3 regions of the Actinoplanes sp. NPDC049118 genome follow, and region 2 is predicted to be linked to each of the others. Evidence: riboswitches for the same ligand, from Rfam matches in the RefSeq annotation. Region 2 holds a riboswitch; each other region holds the start of a gene.

Region 1 (5,077 bases), on a different contig from region 2:
CCCGGTCCGAGCAGCGGCGGGATCTTTTGCCGTGTGCATTTGCTTCAGGCCCGGCGACAACCTGTCGATGCTGGAGATGAACCCATTTGGCTACCCGGCCGTACTGGGTAGTGACGAGCATCGCAGGGAGACGCGTGATGCCCGTCGCTGTGACGAATGAGGGGCCGATGGTGTCATGAGGTAGGCGCAAGGGTATGCGTATATCGACGCATCCACGCCGGGTGCGGCTCCGAATGCCTCTGAGAGGGCCTTCCTCAGTAAGTATGCATGCGGCTCTCAGGTGACACTCAGACATTCGTGACACTTTCGAACCACCAGCCGGAATCAGTGCACGCCGACTTCTGTTCATGTAGGTGTCAGCACCGCAATGCACGAGCTGCGGAAGTTACGGGGACGGCTGATGGACGCAGGTATTGCCCGTAACAGGGTTAGTGAAGGCAATGAGGGGACCGTGGGCAACGTGGAGAAAAACACCGTGATGCGGACCGACCAGGTCGCCGAGGAGCGCGACCTCGTCGGAGTCTACCTGCACGAGATCTCCCGGACGCCGCTGTTGGATGCTGCCAGGGAGGTCGACCTCTCCAAGGCAATCGAGGCCGGGCTCTACGCCGAGCACCTGCTCGACACCGGCGAGGTCCGTCGCGGCGTGAGCCGGGAGGAACTGGAGCGACTGGCCACCGAGGGCAAGCGGGCGAAGGACCTCTTCATCCGCGCGAACCTGCGACTCGTCGTGTCGATCGCGCGTCGCTACGTGCGTTCGGGCATGCCGATGCTCGACCTCATCCAGGAGGGCAACACGGGCCTCGTGCGCGCCGTCGAGAAGTTCGACTACGAGCGCGGCTACAAGTTCTCGACCTACGCCACGTGGTGGGTCCGCCAGGCGATCAGCCGGGCGATCGCACAGCAGGAGCGCACCGTGCGCCTGCCCGTGCACCTGGTCGAGGACGTCAACCGGATGCGCAACGTCACCCGCCAGCTCGTCCGCGAGCTCGGCGCCGACCCGGAGCCCGCGCAGGTCGCCGCGGCGCTGGGCGTGACGGTGGAGCGCGTCACCGAACTGACCCGCTGGGCCCAGGACACCGTGTCGCTGGACACCCCGGTGGGCGACGACGGCGACACGAACCTCGGCGACCTCGTCGCCGACAGTGACGCCCCGTCGCCGGAGGAGATCGTCCTGACCGCGCTGGAGCGTCAGCGCATCGAGGGCCTGCTGAACCACCTCGACGACCGGTCGGCGGGCATCATGCGCGCCCGGTACGGCCTCGAGGACGGTCGCGAGCACTCGCTGACCGAGGTGGCGTCGCGCTTCTCGCTCTCCCGCGAGCGGATCCGCCAGCTCGAGATCCAGGCGCTCGGCCGGCTGCGCGAGCTGGCCCGGGCCGAGGGCCTGCAGGCCGCGTAACCCAGAACCGCCCACGATCACAAGAAGGCCGGCGCCCCCACGGGGCGCCGGCCTTCTGCTTGTGCCTGACTCAGCCGATCCGGCCGTAGCCGTTCGGCGTCATGATGTCGATCGACCGCTTCTTCACGGGCTGACCCGCGCGGGAGGCGTCGATGATCTGGCCGCCGCCGACATAGATGCCGACGTGACCGTTGCTGCGATAGAAGACCAGGTCGCCCGGCTGGAGCTGGGAACGGCTGATCCGGCTTGTCGCGCTGTACTGCGCGGCGGCGTTGTGCGGCAGCGACTTGCCGGCCGCCCGCCAGGCGGCGGAGGTCAGGCCGGAGCAGTCGTAGCCGTTCGGGCCGTCGGCGCCATAGTCGTACATGACGCCGATGGCGTTGTAGGCGAACGTCACCGCCTTGCCCGCCGAGCCCGAGATCTTCGGGATGGGGCCGGTGTACCTGCTGCCGGTCTCGGTCGCCGAGCCGTACGCGGCCGTACGCATCGCGTACAGCTCCTTGAGGTCGCCCTCGATCTTCTTCTTGCGGTCGGACAGCTCCTTGACCTCGGCGGCCTGCTTGTCCTGTGTCGCCTTGAGGGCGGCCTGACGCTCGGCGAAGTTCTGCGTCGTCGCGGTGTACTTGGCGATGTCCCGGCTGCGGCTGCGGGAGATCTGCTCGAGGATGCTCATCCGGTCCATGAGGTTGTCCGCTCCTTCGAGCATGACGTTCATGGTGCCGACGTTGCCGGACTTGTATGCCGACGCGGCGATGGTGTTCATCTGCGCGCCGGCGGCCACGAGGGCCTCCTTGGCGGGACCGAGCGACGCGATGAGTTCCTTTTCGTCAGCCTTCGTCTTCTTCAGGCTGATCTTCATCTTGTTGTACGACTCGACGACGTCCTCGAGCTGGTCGGACGCCTTGTCGATCTTCTTGGTGAGCTCACTCTTCGACGGTTCCGCGTGCGCGGCGGTCGCCGAGGTTCCGGAGATCGCGATCGCCAGGACGGCGACCGCCAGCGCGCGGAGCCTGGTTCGGGCGTGTGGCAACGGTACGTGGCCTTTCTTCCGCTTGGCCGCCTACCGGGTTAGCTGACGGATTCGGGCGGGAAGAAGGCCCTACCGCTGGCGCGGATTCACCCCGATGCTGCTCGGTGGTTCCCCGGTTCGTCGTGGCGGAAGGGTGACCCTGGGGGATCGGGGCCGTCCCATTCCGCCGGCGAGGATTCGACGGCGCTGGCCGGCGCCACCGAGGGGTGTGGCTGCGGACCGGACCAACCGCATTAACTTATCGGCGCTCGGCATTAACACAAGAGCCGGAAGAGTGACTTGCGCCAATAATCACTAATATCGGAATGATCCCGATAGCGGGCGGCGACAAGGCCGATTCGAAGCGTTACTTTCGCCTACTCTGCCATAGCCGGCGGGGCGTCCGGGACCTCGACGGCCCACTTGTGCGTGACGACCCGTTCCGCCCAGAAGGAGAAGAACGGGACGGTGCCGGCCAGCATCACGAGCAGCATCCGGCCGAGCGGCCAGCCCGCGCGGCGGCTCAGGTCGAACGTGGCGACCAGATAGAGCATGTAGAGGAAGCCGTGGAACGGCCCGACCGCGGCCACCACCGTGTCGTCGTCCCCGAGGTACTTCAGCGGCATGCCGATCACGACGAGCACGATGAGGACCACGCCGACGATCCAGGCGATGATCCGGTAGCGGGTGAGGGCTCCCTGCACGATCCACGTCCTTTGGTTCAACTGGTCTTGGTGCGGCGTCCGGGGTAGTCGCCGGGCCGGGCACCCGGGTGGGCGGCCAGCCAGCTCAGGTAGTCGTTGTACGCCGCCAGCTCGGGGTCGTCGTCGGCGGGTGCCGCGGAGGCCACGGGCACCCGGACCGGGCGGCGTACCGCCACCGGGGGCTCGCCCTGCGCGGGCTGCTCCGGCTCCTCGGCGTCCTGCGCGGGCGCGCGTCCCGCGCGGCGCTCCTGCTGGACCTCGCGGAACCACAGGAAGACGACGAACGCGGCGAACACCGGCCACTCGAAGGTGTAGCCCCAGCTGAGCGTGTTGCCGCCGGTGGCCCGGCTGAACTGCCACCAGCCCAGGCCCAGGAATCCGGCCACGAGCACCAGGGCGAGGACGTGGCGCGCGATCCACGCGGGGGTCCACAGCCCTTTCATGTCGCTCAGCGTACCGGCGTGGGTTTGGCGGCAGGGAGCTCGGGCAACCGTTGCGTTAGGCACAAGGAGGTGGAGTCATGACCGACGCCCGGCTCGGCCCCGGGGACGACGAGCTCGTCGTCTTCGAAACCGGCATCGCTCCCGCGGGTCTGGCAGACGACGACCTGCTGCGCGAGCTGGCGAGTCTGCACCGGACCCGGCTCGACGCGCTGCGGCACGCCCCCGAGGCGGCGCTCGCGACGCATCTGCGGCGCACGGCCGAGCTCGAGACCGAGTATCTGGCCCGGCATCCCGGCCGCGAGATCGATCCGTCCCGGCTCACCCAGGACTTCTGAGCGGATCGCGGGCGGCGGGTGTGGTCTGGGTCACAAGCGCTACCGGAATCCCGGTACCCCGCCGACGGTTGGGTTGGATGTCGGTGCGATCAGTGTCCCCGGGCCTCACCCTTAGCCTTCGCGGAATACCGTTCGGCTGGAGCCGCGTTGAGCCTTTCGCCGAGAGGCGACCTGCGCACCGGCATCTTCATCTGCGCCGCTCCTGGGTTCCGGGGGCGGCGCATTTGTCTGCCCGCGGGGGTTCGTGACGGCGGGGCACGGGTAATCGATCTCCATGGACCAGGACCGTGTCGATCAGCGCGCCGCCGGGACGACGCGCAGCCGTCGCCGAGTCGCAGGCAGCGGCCGTCCTCGCGGCGCTGGACGGGTTCGGGGCGGGCCCGGGGGCCGTGCCGGATTCGTTCCCGGTGCGCTGCGCGGGGAAGCGGACGGTGTCGCCCCGATAGGCACCCGGTAGTGGACACGACTTTCGTGTTCGCCGATGCGCATGGCAATATCGGGCAAATGTCAGCCCCGCAACGGAGCTCCGGACGGCTCGTCTCGCGCCGTGTCCCGCCGGCCTCCGGCACCCCGGGAAATTCCGTCACCGTCGGCCAGACCCGCGCCGTGGGTCGTGGTCGCGTGCCCCTGCCCACCAAGTCCCTGCCGGCCGCCGAGAGCGTGGCCGGCGAGCTGGCGGTGGCCACGGCGACCGTCGTCGCGGCGGGCCGTGGCGTGGCGCCGGAACCGGGCGCCGTGAACGACCGCGGTATCGGGGCGGTCGCGGTGGGCCGTGCGGTGAACGGCGAGGTCATCGCGGCGGACCGGGGCGCCGGCGGTGACCACGGAGTCCCGGCCGTCCGGCCGGGTGACGGCCTGGCCGCCGGCCCGCACCCGGTTGAGCTGGCCGGGCTGCTGCACGAGCTGTCCGTGCGCATGCTCGGCGCCGACGACGTGCCGCAGGCCCTGTACCGCCTCGCCGCCTTCGTGGCCGGCGCGGTGCCGGGGGTGCTGCGCTGCTCGGTGGCGCTGATCGGCGAGGGCGGTCCGCCCGTGCTGGCCGCCTCCGGGGCCCGGGCGAAGGCCCTGGACGACCGGCAGTACGGCACCGGACACGGCCCCGGCCTCGAGGCCGCCCGCAACCGCGTGCTGGTCACCGCGGGCGACCTGCAGTCCGACCCGCGCTGGCCCGAGCTCGCCGAGTG
Region 2 (5,077 bases):
CACCGAAGAGCTGGTAGCCCGCGCAGACGGCCAGCACGGCCGCGCCCTGGTGCACTGCCCGGTGCAGGCCGCCGTCGGTTATCAGCCGCTGCGCCGCGAGCGCCTGCGGCCCGTCCTCGCCGCCGCCGATCAGGTAGATGTCGGCGGTGGTGGGCAGCGCCTGGTCGGAGCGGACCTCGTAGGTCTCCACCGGGATGCCGCGCAGGGCGGCCCGGCGGCGCAGGATCAGCATGTTGCCCCGGTCGCCGTACGTCGACAGCAGGTCGGGGTAGATCCACACGATCCGCAGCGTGCTCTCACTCATGCCTTCACCTCCGCTGGCGCTCCGGCGACGACATGAGTTTGGTACTGAGTTGATGATTCGCTCGCAAGCTCGCTCATGCCGTCACCTCCGCTAGCGCTCCGGCGACGACATGAGTTTGGTACTGAGTTGATGATTCGCTCGCAAGCTCGCTCATGCCGTCACCTCCGCTGGCGCTCCGGCGACGACATGAGTTTGGTACTGAGTTGATGATTCGCTCGCAAGCTCGCTCATGTGTTCTTCCTCGGTTCTCCGCCGCGGGCAGGCTCAGTTGACACGGTCCAACTCCGCTCGGATGTCCTGGAACGCGGTGTAGTTCGCGATCACCTCGAGTCGGCCCGGCGGGCTCGCCCGCACCGCCTCGTCGAAGGTATGAACGTGCCGGAAGGCCACATCGTTCACTTCCAGGCGTACGGCGAGGTCGTAGGCACGGTCGCCGGTGATCAGGACCTGCCGCCCGCGGAGCGGGGAGAAGTCGACGTCGTAGAGCCACGACGTGTCGAAGCCGTCGGGGTCGCGGGCGTTGATGGAGAGCAGTGTCGGCGCCACCTCGGCCATGTCGAAGGCCTCCAGCCAGCTGGCCGGGTTCTTCGCCAGCAGCAGCCGGATGTTGCGCCCGTCGCGCTCCACCTGTGCGTAGCGGCCGGCCACGGAGGCCACGCCGGCGAGCCGTGGCGCGGCCTCTATCGGCCGGACGCCGAACTCGGCGGCGACGGCCAGCGCGGTGGCCGCGTTGCCGAGGTTGACCTGTCCCGGCAGCTGCAGCTTGACCAGGTGCCAGTCGCCCTTGGGGTCGACGACGCCGTCGTCCTCCACGGTCCACTGGGCCCGCGGGCGGCGCAGCGGGCAGCCGCTGCACCACCAGTCGCCGTCGGCGCGCTCGATGGGCGAGCCGCACTCGGGACAGACGAAGGAGTCGTCGTGCCACCGCTGCCCGGCGCTGAACCACACGACGTGCTGCGTGTCGATCGCCGCCCAGACGACCATCGGGTCGTCGGCGTTGGCGACCACGTGCACGTCGGGGTGGGCCGCAAGGGCCGTGCGCCACATCTGCGCCATCATCGCCACCTCCTTCGCCCGGTCGAGCTGGTCGCGGGACAGGTTGAGCAAGGCGACCACACGCGGGGTGGTCTCGTCGATCACCCGGGCGAGGTAGTGCTCGTCGACCTCGAGCACCGCGAACGGGGTGGCGCCGGCCTTGGCCAGGGCCGAGGTGTGCCCGGTCGGCATGTTGGCACCGAAGGAGTTGGTGGCGACCGGGCCGAGCACGCCGAGCGTGGCCGCGGCGAACCGGGTCGTGGTTGTCTTGCCGTTGGTGCCCGACACCAGCGCGATCGCGCGGCCGGCGGCCAGGTTCCTGAGCAGGTCAGGATCGATCTTGAGACCGATCCAGCCGCCGATCACCGAGCCGTCACCGCGTCCCGCGGCCCGCGAGAGCGCCGCAGCGGTTCGCGACACGGAGGTCGCGACCTTGGCCCGTAGGGGCATTTTCCCGTCCGTCACGGCGACGAGGGTACCGGAAACGGACACTACGTCGAGTGGCCCCGGGGCCCGCGGCCTGCGGTGGGCCGGGATCGGCCGAACGGATGATCTCCGCTCCGCCGCTCGGTGCGACGTTTGGGCCGGTGGGGGCGTTTAGACCGGCATTCTCCCGATCTTGGCCCGGTCCAAGATCCACCCGCCCGCGGCTTTTTGTGTGTTGTGTTTCACCCGTTACTTTCGGCGCAGCGTAAGTGGTCAACTACGCCACGTATCGGCATTTGTCACAGCGGGGTTACAAACCGGACAGGGTCAGGTGTGCCAAATACTCTGGGTGACCATTCGGGGCCCCACGGTCCCCGCGGAAATCGGGTAGCAAGGTTGGGCCGGTGAGCGTCCGCTCGCCGCTCGTATCGCATCGGACCACGCCGAGCCCTGCCCCGGTCCGGGCGGCACGACCACTGAGGTAGCAACAACCACACAGGCATACGGGGGCAGGGACGGGGGACCCAGATTCGGTCCGCCGGTGGTCACGTCGCTTCGGCGGCGCGTACCGCCGGGACCTTGGGGTGAAGTCGCCAGCGGCGACCGGGCATCCTTCCCGCCCGAACCCGACAGCTAACCTCGCAGGCGTGCCGGAGGGATATCTCTACCGTGCACGAACGCAGTTCGAGCCGGAACCGCCGCATGGCCGGAACCGGCACCATCGCACTGTCCCTGGGTCTCTGCCTCTGTGCCGGCCAGCTGGTCGCCACCCCGGCAGCGTCCGCCGCGGCTCCCGTCGTCGAGGCGGCCGCCGCATCGGCGATCAAGCCGAAGATCACCAACTCCGCGACCCGCTCCATCGCGTGGGGCAAGGCGGTCAGGGTGACCGCCAAGGTGATCGACCCCAAGACCGGCAAGGTCGTCACCAAGGGCTCGGTACGCCTGCAGGCCAAGCGCGACGGCAAGTGGCGCACCTGGGTGACCCGGAAGCTGTCCGCCAAGGGGACGGTGACCCTGGCCGCCGAGCCGCACATCACCGGCTACTTCCGGACGCAGTACACCGGAGCCACCGGCTACAGCTCGGTGACCAGTCCAGGCATCAAGGTCACCGTGCGCAGCAGCGGCGCGAAGGTCCTCGCCGAGGCCAGGAAGCACAAGGGCGCGCTGTACAAGTTCGCCGCGGCGGGCCCCAAGCGCTTTGACTGCTCGGGCTACACCCAGTACGTCTTCCGCAAGACGACGGGCAAGAAGCTCCCGCACAAGGCGAACTCGCAGCAGAAGCACGGCAAGAAGATCAGCAAGAGCAAGAAGCGGATCGGCGACCTCATCGTGGTCCGGTCGGGCTCGTACGGCACGCACGCCGGCATCTACGCGGGCAACGGCTACATGTGGGACTCGCCGCACTCGGGCGCCCGGGTGGGCAAGCACAAGATCTGGAGCAACAACTACGTCGTCCGGCGCCTCGCCGCCGCCTGACGGAGTCATCCGTAGCGGTGCGGCACCAGTAAGTACGGTGCGGCACTAGTAAGAGCAGTACGACAGTTCAGTGGGGCGCGACCCGGTTCGGGTCGCGCCCCACTGTCGTATGCGCTCCACTTTCTCCTCCACTTTGCTCCCCGCCCGGGTGCCGGGGGGCGGCGTCCCGCTCCCGAACGCCCGATTTCGGGGGACTTTCGTGCCCGGGTGGGCGGCATGTCGGAAAGTGGACCATGGCGCGGACCGTGAACCCCTCCACTTCGGCTCCACCGGCTCTGACGTGCGCATTCATCCGCGAATCTGACTCGCAGGCCGCGTCATTCTGGTTGCGGGTGGAGGGAAGTGGAGTAGAGTGGAGCGCAGTGGCAGGGCCTGAGGAGCTGACTCCGAAGGGGTTGCCGGCCCAGACGACAGGCGGTCCGCGAAACCGCCCGGGGCAGGGGGGTTGGGCCGATGTTTCTCGGCACGCACACCCCGCGCCTCGACGACAAGGGACGGCTGATCCTTCCGGCGAAGTTCCGCGACGAGCTGGCGGGAGGTGTCGTGATCACCAAGGGGCAGGAGCGTTGCCTTTACGTCTTCCCGATGCCTGAGTTCCAGCGCATCGCGGGCCAGTTGCGCGAGGCGCCGGTCACCAACAAGGCGGCGCGGGCCTACAGCCGGGTGTTCTTCGCCAGCGCGCACGACGAGATCCCCGACAAACAGGGCCGGGTCACCATCCCGGCCCACCTGCGGGGGTATGCGGCGCTCGACCGCGAGCTGGTCGTGATCGGCGCGAGCACCCGGGTGGAGATCTGGGACAAGCAGTCCTGGGAGCAGTACCTCTCGGCGAGCGAGGACGAGTTCGCCGACATCGAGGAGGGGGTGCTGCCCGGCGGACTGTGAGGCGTGGCACCTGTGGGCCGCCGACACGGTCCGGACGTCGCCGCCGCCGTACTGCGAGATCTCCAGCCGCTCCCGCTCCTGGCGCCTCTTCCCCGGCGCCAGGCGTGTGTCCGGTCGGGCGCGCCCGAAGGCAACGGGCACGAGCGGATGGGGATCTGGCGGTACGGACGGACGACCGGGCACATCGGCGCCGAACGCCCCGGTCGGGGGCGGCCGGCACTGGGGTAGGGCCGGGTGAGCGCGGAAAGAGCGGGCTATGGGGGTCGTCATGGGGGAGCTTCGCGGCACGCACGTGCCGGTGCTGCTCGAGCGCTGCCTCGAGCTGCTCGCCCCCGCCCTGGCCCTGCCGGGCGCGGTGCACGTCGACTTCACGCTGGGGCTGGGCGGGCACGCCGAGGCCGTGCTGGAGCGGCACCCGGACGTGGTCCTCATCGGACTCGACCGGGACACCGAGGCGCTCACGCACTCCCGGCACCGGCTGGCCCGTTTCGGCGACCGGGTGCACTTCGTGCACGCGGTCTACGACGAGCTGCCGGACGTGCTCGCGGGGCTCGGCCGCCCGGCGTTCCACAGTGGGCTGTTCGATCTCGGCGTCTCCTCGCTGCAGCTCGACGAGCCGGACCGGGGCTTCGCCTATTCGCGGGACGCGCCGCTGGACATGCGGATGGACCAGTCGCGGGGCATCACCGCGGAAGAGGTCGTCAACGGCTACGAGCCGGGCGAGCTCGTCCGCATCCTGCGGGTGTACGGCGAGGAGAAGTTCGCGCCCCGCGTCGTCTCGGCGATCGTCCGGGAGCGGGCGAAGGCGCGGATCGTCTCCTCGGCGCACCTGGCGGAGCTGGTCAAGGACGCCATCCCGGCCGCCGGCCGGCGTACGGGTGGCAATCCGGCGAAGAGAACGTTTCAGGCGCTGCGGATCGAGGTAAATGCGGAACTCACGGCGGTCGAGTC
Region 3 (5,077 bases), on a different contig from region 2:
CGAAACCGGCCTCACGCTCAAGGAGCTGGCCCGCAGGCACGGCCTGAGCGCCGCCGGCAAGCTGCCCAGCCTGCCGGACTATTCGCGGCAACTCTGGTCCTACCGGCACTTCATCGCGTCGTACGCGAACGCCAAGGTCTCCTCGACGCTGGGCCGCACCAAGCTCGGCGTCTTCTGGCAGGTGCTGACACCGCTGATCAACGCGGCCGTCTACTACGTGATCTTCGGCGTGGTCCTGGACGCACAGAGAGGCGTCGACAACTTCATCGCCTACCTGTGCACCGGCGTCTTCATCTTCGGATTCACCCAATCCGTGGTGCAGGGCGGCATCCAGGCGATCAGCGCCAACATGGGCCTGATCCGGGCCCTGCACTTCCCCCGGGCCAGCCTGCCGCTCGCCATCACCATGGTCGAGATTCGCAACATGATGGCCTCGATGGTCGTGCTCATGGCCATCGTGCTGGTCTCCGGCGAGCCGATCACCTGGCAGTGGCTGCTGATCCTCCCGATCTTCCTGCTCCAGACGATCTTCAACGGCGGCCTCGCGATGGCGACGGCCCGGCTGGGCTCCAAGGTCGCCGACTTCAAGCAGCTGGTGCCGTTCATCATGCGGATCTGGCTTTACGGCTCCGCCGTGCTCTACCCGGTCACGCTCTTCTCCGACCACCTGAGCGGCTGGAAGCTGGCCGTGGTCGAGGCGAACCCGATGCTGATCTTCATCGACCTCATGCGGCACGCGCTGATGGAGGACGTCCCGCTGTCGGCGTCGGCCCCGCTGCTGTGGGCCCAGGCGATCGCCTGGACGCTCCTGGTCGGGCTCGGTGGTTATGTCTACTTCTGGCGCGGAGAGAAGGGGTACGGCCGTGGCTGACGGCTCCAGCACCGACCGGCGCGAACCGACGGTCATCGTCGACGACGCACACGTGGTCTACCGGGTACACCAGTCCGCGACGCCCGGAACGGGCAGCCCGCTGTCGAGCTTCAAGCGGATCGTCACCGGCGCCAAGCCGGCCACGCTGCGCGAGGTGCACGCGATCAAGGGCGTCAGCTTCGTCGCCTACAAGGGCGAGGCCGTCGGCCTGATCGGCACCAACGGCTCCGGCAAGTCGACCCTGCTGCGGGCGATCGCCGGGCTGCTCCCGGTCGAGCGGGGCGCGATCTACGCGGCCGGGCAGCCGTCGCTGCTCGGCGTCAACGCGGCCCTGATGAACGACCTGCCGGGCGAGCGGAACGTCGTGCTTGGCTGCCTGGCGATGGGCATGTCTCCGGCGCAGGTGAAGTCCCAGGTGAAGGACATCATCGAGTTCTCCGGGATCAACGAGCGCGGCGACTTCAGCTCGCTGCCGATGCGCACCTACTCGTCCGGCATGTCGGCGCGGCTGCGGTTCTCCATCGCGGCGGCGAAGAAGCACGACGTGCTGCTGATCGACGAGGCGCTGGCCACCGGCGACGCGAAGTTCCGCCGGCGCAGCGAGCAGCGGGTCCGCGACCTGCGCGCCGAGGCCGGCACGGTCTTCCTGGTCAGCCACAGCGAGCAGTCGATCCGGGACACCTGCGAGCGCAGCATCTGGCTCGAGTCGGGGCAGATCCGGGCGGACGGCCGGACCGAGGACGTGCTGAAGGAGTACGAGGCCTACGTCAAGCGGTAGGCCCCGCACCCCTGCCGGCTAGCGCATCGACAGATGCACGTGGTTGGTGTGATCACTCGAGGGGTCGCCGTTGCCCCGGGAGTACGCCTTCCAGCCGCTGCTGGGCAGCCAGATCCGCTTGAACCAGATCACGTAGAGCACGCCGAGCCCGCCGGCGTTGTTGATGAAGTAGTTCGACAGCCTGTCGCCGTATGTCCTGCTGCTGCCGGTCGCGACGCCGCCGAAGCCTTTCTTGTCGGCGGCGAAGTCGCAGGCCTTGCCCTGTGGGTGCTCGCCGCTGTTCTGCTCGCGGAAGCACGAGACGAAGCGGGTGAAGCCGTCCTTCTGCGCCTCCTTCATCGCGTGCAGGGTGCGCCCCGTGATGCAGCCGGACGTCGTCGGGTCGTTGACGCTGCAGGACTGGTTCGGCAGCGAGCCGTCGGAGTTGCGCGGCGCGGCCGCGGCCTTCAGGCTGCTGCCGCCGCCGCTGGAACCCCCACCGCTGGACTCGGCGCCGCTCGACGATTCGTCGACGCCGTTCGCCGCGTTGGCCGCCTTGAGCGCGCCCTCCGCCTGCGCCTTGCGCTTGGCCATGATGTCGAGCTGGCGCTGCTGGTCGCGGATCTCGGCGTCGATCGCGGTCTTCGCCCGCTCCTGCCGGCTCCGGGAGTCCTTGAGGTCACGCACCGCGCGGTCCTGCTTGACGGCGACCGTCTCGAGGATCTCCGCGCGGTCCAGCATGCTGCCGGTGGAGTCGGCGGTGAGCAGGGCGGTCATCGGCCCGAGCCGCCCGACGCGATACGACTGCTGGACGATGTCGTCCAGCGCCGCCTGCCTGGGGCCGAGCTCGGTGTCGATCTCCTTGAGCTTGTCGATCAACTGCTGCTGGCGCTTCTTGGAGCGGACCAGGGCCTCCTTGGCCTCGACGAAGCCCCGGGACGCCGCCTCGAGCTGCTGGACCAGGGACTTGGAGCCACCCTCGCCGTCGTCGCCGGAATCACCCGGCGCGGCGAGCGGACGAGGGGCGGCGGAGGCGGGGGACGGGGCGACGAGCGCCAGCCCCGAGGTGGCGACGAGCGCCGCGAGCACGGTCGCTAATCGCCGGCGGACAGGGTTGAGCCTCACGTGCTTTCCTTCCGTCGGCCGCCGACCGGGTTAGCTGACGGGTTCGGGACGGAAGCGATCCCTACCGGTCCACGCTTACGGCGCGGACCCGATTCACCCCATTACTCGGTTGGTTCCCCGGCTCGCCTTGCGGCGATTAGGCGGCGGTCTGCTCTGAGACCGTGACGAACACTACCCATCGATGCTAAGAATCGACAGGTGTCGCACTCTGGGCAACAATGCGAGCACTCGGCGTAATTCTGGCGTGAAAGGAATGCAACGACTCACACCGATGTCTCACCATGGGTTAACGGCCCGTGCCATTCCATCGAAAGGTAACGGAAAGTCGTTGTGGGGTAACGCTTTTCTGGCCCTCGCGGAGACTGGCAGACGGCCCGATGTCAGGTAAGCTGGCCGCCGGTTGCTGCCAAGGAAGGCACCGCCCCCAAGGTGCCGGCAGCCCACCGCCTAATCGCCGCGAGGCGAGCCGGGGAACCACACGTAGTAGTGGGGTGAATCCACTTAACCGTGGTAGGGATCGCTTCCGTCCCGAACCCGTCAGCTAACCCGGTCGGCGGCCACGCGGAAGGATTCTGAATGACGGCAAGACCCCGCCGGTGGCTGGTCCTCGCCCTGGCACCGCTCGTCGCGGTCACGATGCTTCTCGTGCCCGCCGCTCCGGCCAGCGCCGACCCCGACGACAAGAAGTCGTCGACAGCCGATGACGGCGACGACGATCCGCTTCTCAACGACGTTCTCGACTCCACGGGTCGGCGTTTCGTCGCGGCGAAGTCGGCGGTAGCGAAATCGACCAAGACGCAGCTCGGCCTGGCCCTCCAGGTCAAGAACGCCGAGTCCCGCCGGGACGCCCTGCTTCCCGAGGTCGGCGCGGTCGCGGCACAGCAGTACCGCAGGGGTGGCATCTCCACCATGGGCTTCCTGCTGAACGCCAAAGGCCCGCGGGGCTTCCTCAAGAAGGCGGTCTCGCTCGAGGAGATCAGCGCCCTCAACGACGGCAAGCTGCACGAGCTCTACCAGGCCATCGACCAGGTCAGCGCGGCCAAGGCCCGCCTCGACCAGGAGGTCAAGGCCCAGCAGCGCAACCTCGCCCTGATGAAGAAGCAGAAGGAGTCGGCGGAGAACGCCCTGGCGAAGGTCGGCGGCACCACGGTGACCGGCGGTTTCGTGCTCGCCAACTCGCCCGTGGCCGCCGCGGCGCCGCGCAACTCCGACGGCGACTTCGGCGCCGAGTCGTGCAGCGTGAACGACCCGACGACCGGCGGCTGCGTCACCCCGCGGACCTTCCACATGTACAAGGAAGTGAAGAAGGCGAACTTCAAGCGGTTCGTCGGCTGCCACCGCAACGGGGGCCCGTTCGAGCATCCGAAGGGCCGGGCCTGCGACTGGTCGCTGCAGAAAAGCGGCTTCGCGCCCTGGCACAACCGGGACACCCGGGAGTACGGCAACAACCTGATGGCGTTCCTGGTCCGCAACGCCGACCGGCTCGGCATCCTGTACGTCATCTGGAACAGGCAGATCTGGTTCCCCGCGACCGGCTGGAAGTCGTACTCCGGCCCGAGCGACCACACGGACCACGTACACGTGTCGATGCTCTGATCCTCCAGCCATGAGAAAGCCCCCGCCCTGCGAGAGGACGGGGGCTTTCTCGTTGCCGGGGTCGGTCAGCTGCCGGTGGCCCGGCGGACCGGGGCACGACCGGCCGGCTGGGTCGGCGGCAGGTCGGTCGGCGGCGCCGGCGGGATGCCGAGCACGACCGGCTTCACCTGGGTGATCGTGACCTCCTTGCCGTGGTGCAGGAGGTCCAACCGGGCCGAGCCGCCGCCGTTGCGCAACGAGTAGGTGACCTCGTCGGCCGTCACCTCCACCCGCAGCCGCAGGCCGCGCCAGAGCAGCGAGAACTCCAGGGCGTTGATCCGGCTCGGCAGGCGCGGCGCGAACGACAGCTGTCCGCCCGAGTCCCGCATGCCGCCCAGTCCCGCCACCAGTGCGATCCAGGAGCCGGCCAGCGACGCCACGTGCACGCCGTCGCGGGCGTTCTGATGCAGGTCGTGCAGGTCCATCAGGGCGGCCTCGCCCAGGTAGTCGTGTGCCAGCTCGAGGTGACCAACCTCCGCCGCCATGACGGCCTGGATGCACGCCGACAGCGACGAGTCCCGCACGGTACGCGAGTCGTAGTAGGCGAAGTTGCGGGCCTTCTCCTCCGGCGTGAAGGCGTCGCCGCGCACGTACATCGCCATGACCAGGTCGGCCTGCTTGACCACCTGCTTGCGGTACAGGTCGAAGTACGGGTAGTTCAGCAGCAGCGGGTACGCCTCCGGCGGGGT

What was found. Region 2 has a riboswitch for cyclic di-AMP ahead of AB0B58_RS05825 (NlpC/P60 family protein). Riboswitches for the same ligand answer to the same signal wherever they lie in the genome.
Region 1: another riboswitch for cyclic di-AMP. It lies ahead of AB0B58_RS28070 (NlpC/P60 family protein); the one in region 2 lies ahead of AB0B58_RS05825 (NlpC/P60 family protein).
Region 3: another riboswitch for cyclic di-AMP. It lies ahead of AB0B58_RS14235 (hypothetical protein); the one in region 2 lies ahead of AB0B58_RS05825 (NlpC/P60 family protein).

Annotation. Positions count from the first base shown of each region.
Region 1 covers NZ_JBEZDY010000019.1:100,757-105,833, reverse strand. The annotation lists gene AB0B58_RS28075 (sigma-70 family RNA polymerase sigma factor) at 401-1,402, shown strand; gene AB0B58_RS28070 (NlpC/P60 family protein) at 1,473-2,432, opposite strand; cyclic di-AMP (ydaO/yuaA leader) riboswitch at 2,445-2,578, opposite strand; gene AB0B58_RS28065 (DUF3817 domain-containing protein) at 2,789-3,115, opposite strand; gene AB0B58_RS28060 (hypothetical protein) at 3,133-3,558, opposite strand; gene AB0B58_RS28055 (DUF6158 family protein) at 3,636-3,893, shown strand; gene AB0B58_RS28050 (ANTAR domain-containing protein) at 4,515-5,077, shown strand, end outside.
Region 2 covers NZ_JBEZDY010000003.1:230,353-235,429, forward strand. The annotation lists gene AB0B58_RS05815 (glutamine amidotransferase) at 1-304, opposite strand, end outside; gene AB0B58_RS05820 (MurT ligase domain-containing protein) at 569-1,789, opposite strand; cyclic di-AMP (ydaO/yuaA leader) riboswitch at 2,241-2,428, shown strand; gene AB0B58_RS05825 (NlpC/P60 family protein) at 2,468-3,241, shown strand; gene mraZ (division/cell wall cluster transcriptional repressor MraZ) at 3,695-4,126, shown strand; gene rsmH (16S rRNA (cytosine(1402)-N(4))-methyltransferase RsmH) at 4,383-5,077, shown strand, end outside.
Region 3 covers NZ_JBEZDY010000008.1:96,321-101,397, forward strand. The annotation lists gene AB0B58_RS14220 (ABC transporter permease) at 1-871, shown strand, start outside; gene AB0B58_RS14225 (ABC transporter ATP-binding protein) at 864-1,649, shown strand; gene AB0B58_RS14230 (hypothetical protein) at 1,668-2,753, opposite strand; cyclic di-AMP (ydaO/yuaA leader) riboswitch at 2,757-2,906, opposite strand; cyclic di-AMP (ydaO/yuaA leader) riboswitch at 3,188-3,326, shown strand; gene AB0B58_RS14235 (hypothetical protein) at 3,330-4,349, shown strand; gene AB0B58_RS14240 (glycoside hydrolase family 65 protein) at 4,415-5,077, opposite strand, start outside.